2 regions of the Mesorhizobium sp. M7A.F.Ca.US.002.01.1.1 genome follow, and region 1 is predicted to be linked to the other one. Evidence: predicted binding sites of a transcription regulator. Region 1 holds the regulator's gene; the other holds the start of a gene.
What was found. Region 1 encodes PhoB, which activates phosphate uptake and scavenging genes when phosphate is short. Its sites were predicted from a motif close to TGTCATNNANCTGTCAT; they were not measured.
Positions count from the first base shown of each region.

Region 2: the regulator PhoB is predicted to act here: its motif matches at 1,567-1,583, upstream of EN932_RS21505 (ceramide glucosyltransferase).

Region 1 covers NZ_RZQE01000027.1:718-3,700, forward strand. Annotated here, with positions in the region: gene pstB (phosphate ABC transporter ATP-binding protein PstB) at 1-516, shown strand, start outside; gene phoU (phosphate signaling complex protein PhoU) at 543-1,250, shown strand; gene phoB (phosphate regulon transcriptional regulator PhoB) at 1,267-1,956, shown strand; gene EN932_RS05430 (ROK family protein) at 1,973-2,983, opposite strand, start outside.
Region 2 covers NZ_RZQE01000239.1:4,801-7,783, reverse strand. Annotated here, with positions in the region: gene EN932_RS21515 (Hsp33 family molecular chaperone) at 1-1,018, shown strand, start outside; gene apaG (Co2+/Mg2+ efflux protein ApaG) at 1,066-1,458, opposite strand; gene EN932_RS21505 (ceramide glucosyltransferase) at 1,692-2,843, shown strand; gene EN932_RS21500 (O-succinylhomoserine sulfhydrylase) at 2,851-2,983, opposite strand, start outside.

The DNA of each region.
Region 1 (2,983 bases):
GAACTCAGGGCGCGCGTCGGCATGGTGTTCCAGAAACCCAATCCGTTCCCAAAGTCGATCTACGAGAACGTCGCCTATGGTCCGCGCATCCACGGATTGGCCAAGCGCAAGGCCGACATGGATCAGATCGTCGAGTCCAGCCTGAAGAAGGCGGCGATCTGGAACGAGGTCAAGGACCGTTTGCAGGAACCTGGCACGGGTCTTTCCGGTGGCCAGCAGCAGCGCCTGTGCATTGCACGCGCCATCGCCGTGTCACCCGAGGTGATCCTGATGGACGAACCGTGTTCGGCGCTCGACCCGATCGCCACCGCTCGCGTCGAGGAACTTATCGACGAACTGCGTCAGAACTATACGATCGTCATCGTCACCCATTCGATGCAGCAGGCAGCGCGCGTGTCGCAGCGCACCGCGATGTTTCATCTTGGCTATCTGGTCGAGGAGGGCGCCACCGACAAGATGTTCACCACCCCCGACGACAAACGCACCCAGGACTACATCACCGGCCGGTTCGGCTGATCTCTGGCATATGAGGGACGAAGATCATGGGTGAACATACCGTCGCATCTTTCGATGAGGATCTGGAGCAGATCAGCCAGCTGATCCGCGACATGGGCGATCTCGCCCGCTCGATGGTCGGTGGCTCGACCAGGGCTTTGCTCAATTCGGACAATGCGCTGGCGCAGCGGGTGGTTTCCGACGACGCCATCATGGATGCACGCCAGCGCGAGCTGGACGATCGTGCTATCACGCTGATCGCCAAGCGCCAGCCAATGGCCAACGATCTGCGTGCGGTAGTCGGTTCGATCCGCATGGCCGGCGACCTCGAGCGCATCGGTGACCTTGCCAAGAACATCGCCAAGCGCGTCGGCACTGTCGGGCTGAGCGTCACGCCGCACGACCTTTCGCATTCGATCGACGCGATGGCGCAGCTGGTGCTGATCCAGGTGCAGGGGGTCGTCGACGAGTATGCCGCCGCTGACGCGGCAGCGCTTGCCACGCTCAGAAACAATGATGAACGCATCGACGTCAAATACACATCGGTGTTCCGCGAACTGCTGACCTACATGATGGAAGATCCGCGCAACATCACGGCGTGCACGCACCTGTTGTTTTGCGCCAAGAACCTCGAGCGGATCGGCGACCACGTGACCAACATCGCCGAAAATGCCTATTATGTTTTGACCGGCACGCAGTTGCCAGCCAATCGTCCGAAGCAGGACGAGACGGCAATGTCCGCGCCAGCGGCATGACAGGGGTGACCAGCCGATGATCGCGCCACGCATCATGGTGGTGGAGGATGAGGAGCCGCTAGGCGTGCTGCTCCGCTACAATCTCGAATCCGAAGGTTACCAGGTCGAGGTGGTGACGCGCGGCGACGAGGCCGAAATCCGGCTGCAGGAGAACGTTCCAGACCTTCTGGTGCTCGACTGGATGGTGCCTGCGGTTTCCGGTATCGAACTCTGCCGCCGGCTAAGGATGCGTCCCGAGACCGAGCGGCTGCCGATCATCATGCTGACCGCGCGAGGCGAGGAAAGCGACCGCGTGCGCGGCCTCTCGACCGGTGCCGACGACTATCTGGTCAAGCCTTTCTCGACGCCGGAGTTCATGGCCAGGGTCAAGGCGCTGCTGCGCCGGGCCAAGCCGGAAGTGCTGTCCAGCGTGCTCAAGGTCGGCGATATCGTGCTCGATCGCGAATCGCACCGTGTCTATCGCAAGAAGAGCGAAATCCGGCTCGGGCCGACGGAATTCCGCCTGCTTGAATTCATGATGCGCCATCCAGGCCGCGTGTTCTCGCGCAGCCAACTGCTCGACAATGTCTGGGGCGAGACGATCTACATCGACGAACGCACGGTCGATGTGCATGTCGGCCGGCTGCGCAAGGCGGTCAACAACGGCCGTATGCCCGATGTCATCCGCACCATCCGTGGGGCGGGTTACGCCATTCGCGAGGACTGAACTCCCTCGTTTGAACTCACGCCACGTTCTTGCCGCCGAGACCGGATCTCGCCTGCACGCCCGGCGCAAAAATCTCCTGATCGACGAAGATCAGCGCCCGCATGGCGCAGCCTTCGCGGATCAGCGGCAGTTCGTTCGGCTCGGTGTCGAAGGAAATCGACTTGGAATGCTGGCCGCCGGCGGTCTGGGCAATCGCTTGCCGCAATGCCGGCTCGATCAGGTCGAAGGCGGCGGCGCTGACGCCGACCATGGCGACGGGGGCCGGATCGATCAGCGCGAACAGGCTGCCGAGGCCGTAGCCGAGCGCTTCGCCAGCCTTGCGGTAGGCTTCCCGCTCCGGTCCGTCCCTCTCGCGGGCGGCGGCAGCCAGGGCGCGCATGTCGGCGTCGCTGACATCGGCGACGGGTTCTGCATCCTCGCCCATCTGCCGCGCGTTGCGCCAGATGGCATAATTGCCGGCATAGGCTTCGACGCAGCCGCGCCGTCCGCAGCGACACAGCGCCCCGTTCGGCCGATGAATCATGTGGCCGAATTCGCCGCCCGAGGAATGGGTGCCGGTGAACAATTCGCCCTTCAGCACCAGCCCCATGCCGATGCCGTGCGACAAAAGGATAGCGATGAAATCGTCGCGGTAACGATCGGGATCGCGCCAGCGCAGCGCCACCGCCATCATGTTGCAGTCGTTCTCCATAATGGCGGGGACGCCGAACTCCTCTTCGAATATGTCGGCGAAGGCGATGTCGGTGTGCGGCGTGATCGGCGACCACAGCATGGCGCGGGCACGGGTGTCGGTGATGCCCTGGACGGCCAGCGCGATACGAGCGATGCTGCGCACGTCCAGGTCGGGATCTTCCAGGCGGCGCCGCACGATTGCCGTGCACTCACCGATCAGCGAGTCGCGCGACATCGTCAGCGTGTCGAGCCGACGCTGTTCCTCGGATATTACCTGGCCGGCATAGTCGATGACGGCGACCGAGAGGAAGTTCAGCGACAGCACCACGGTCATTACCGCGGCCGCTTCCGGATT
Region 2 (2,983 bases), on a different contig from region 1:
GAGCTTTGTCATGTTGGAAACCTATCAAGTGACTGAACATCACCCCAAACTCGGTGAATTCGGCTATGCCGGCGACGATCACGTCGTGCCGTTCGAGGTCGGCCCTCTCGACGTGCGCGGCCGCACGGTCCAACTCGGGCCAATGCTGGACGCCATCCTCAGCCGCCACGATTATCCCGAGCCGGTCGCCCGCCTGCTGGCGGAGGCCTGTGTGCTGACCGTGCTGCTCGGCACTTCGCTGAAGTTCGAGGGCAAGTTCATCCTGCAGACCCGCACCGACGGGCCCGTCGACATGCTGGTTGCGGATTTTTCCACGCCCTCGGCGCTGCGCGCCTATGCGCGTTTCGATGCCGACCGGCTGGAAGCGCTGGTCGCGGCGGGCGAAACCTCCCAGCAGACGCTGCTCGGCAGTGGCGTGCTGGCGCTGACCATCGACCAGGGCGCCCATACGCAGCGCTATCAGGGTATCGTCCAGCTCGATGGCGAGACCCTGGAAGACGCGGCACGCACCTATTTCCGTCAGTCGGAGCAGATCCCGACGGATATCAGGCTGTCGGTGGCCAAGCTTTTGACGCCCGGTCCCGGCGGCGCCCGCGAGCAATGGCGCGCCGGCGGTATCCTGGCGCAGTTCCTGCCGCAGTCGCCCGAGCGCATGCGCGTCCCGGACCTGCCGGGCGGCGATGGCGATCCGCGTGAGGAGATCCACGATCCGGTCGACAATTCCTGGCAGGAGTTGCTGGCTCTGCTCGGCACCATCGAGCCGACCGAACTGATCGACCCGACGATCGGCGCCGAGCGGCTGCTCTACAGGCTGTTCCACGAGCATGGCGTGCGCGTCTTCGGCGGTGTTCCGGTCGCCGACCAGTGCTCGTGCTCCAGGGACAAGATCCGCGGCATCCTCGAGGGTTTTTCCGCCCAGGAGATCAAGGACAGCACCGAAGACGGCGGCATCCACGTCGCCTGCGAATTCTGTTCGAAGCAATATGATTTCGACCCGGCGGAATTCGCGGCCCAGTAGAGTAGAAACCACGCCTCACCGGTCGCTCCGCGGCCGGTGAGGCGAAATCAATTCACCGTCCGCCGCGTCCCCGGCAAGTCCAGCGAAAACGCCGGAATGGCGATGTCGAACGTCTCGCCCCGCTTGTTGCGCATCGTGTAATGCCCGACCATGATGCCGGACGGTGTCGAGAGCGGGCAACCGGATGTGTACTGGTAGCTGTCGCCGGGATTGAGTTCGGGCTGGTCGCCGACCACGCCGGGGCCGCGCACTTCCTCGACCCGGCCGGTGCCGTCGGTGATGTGCCAATATCGCGACAGAAGCTGCACGAAATCGTCCGACTGATTGTCGATCGTTATCTGATAGCCCCAGACATAGCGGTTCTCCGAGGGATCCGAACGGTCCTCCAGATAGAACGGCCTGACCTGCACTTCGATGTTGCGCGTGACGGCGCTATACATAAGCGGCTCCAAAAAACGGTTCCAGCGGAACTTTCGGCGCTCCGTGCGGTTAGGTCAACCGATCGAAGCCTCCTCTGGCCGGCCTCGCGGGCAGGTGCCGACAAAGAATGTCATTTAAGTGACATATGACAATGATGGTGTGCGCGGACTGGTGACGCGCGACTCGGGCGCTCTGCTGAACTGTTGAAACCGGCCATCTTGCGGACCGGTTTTCCTGGAGTGACCGGACCTCGATGCAACTCACTCTCATAGCCGCCACGCTTTCAACCGTCCTCATCCTCTCGAATCTCGCCAGCATCGTGCTCGCCGCGTCGCGTCTGAGACGGCGTCGCACCATTGCGCCGCCGGCCGGCAAGCCGCGGCCAGTGTCGATCGTCGTGCCGTCGCGCGGCGTCGAGCCGTTCACGCAGGAGACGCTGGAACGCGCCTTCTCGCTCGACTGGCCGCGCTATGAGCTGATTTTCTGCGTCGCCCATGCCGACGATCCGGTGGTCAAATTGATAAACAGGACGATCGTCCGGTTTCCGAAAGTGCCGGCCCGGCTGCTTGTCGGCGACGACCGCATCAGCGCCAATCCGAAACTCAACAATTGCGTCAAGGGCTGGGAAGCGGCGCGGCACGACTGGGTCGTCCTGGCCGATTCCAACGTGCTGATGCCGAGGGACTACATCCAGCACCTGATGGCTGCCTGGCGGCCCGGCACCGGCCTTGTCTGCTCGACGCCGATCGGCTCGCGGCCGGCCGGCTTCTGGGCCGAGGTCGAATGCGCTTTCCTCAACACGCTGCAGGCGCGCTGGCAATATGCCGGTGAGGCGCTCGGCCTCGGCTTTGCCCAGGGCAAGAGCATGCTCTGGAACAAGCCGATGCTCGACGCCAAGGGCGGCATCCGCGCGCTGGCCGCCGAGATCGCCGAGGATGCCGCTGCGACCAAGCTGGTGAACAGTCTCGGCCTGCGCGTCAATCTCGTCGCCGCCCCCTTCGAGCAGCCGCTTGGCCGGCGCTCGTTTGACGAGATCTGGTCGCGTCAGGCCCGTTGGGCGCGCCTGCGCCGCGTCACTTTCCCGCTGTTCTTCGCACCCGAAATCCTGACCGGCGCCGTGGTGCCGCTGGTGCTTGCGCTGATTGCAGCGGCAAGCGCCGGCTTCAGCCTCTGGGCAACCGCCCTTGCCGTGCTGGCGGCCTTCTATCTTCCGGAGTGCGCCCTGGCCTGGTCCAAGGGCTGGTACCTGTCGCCACGCATGGTCGCCGCGATCATGGCGCGCGACCTGATCCTGCCGGCGATGTGGGCGCGCGGTTGGCTCGGCGGCGCCATCGACTGGCGCGGCAATGCGATGACCATCGGTACCAAGACGGCCGAGCTGGAAGAGACGCCGTCCGGCGCCTGAAGGCCTCCTACCTGGCCTTCAGCGCCTGCGCGATGTCCTCGAGCAGATCGTCGGCATCCTCCAGGCCAACCGACAGCCTGAGCGTGCCCGGCCCGATGCCGAGCTCGGCGCGCGCCTCGTCGCTGAGATTCTTGTGCGTC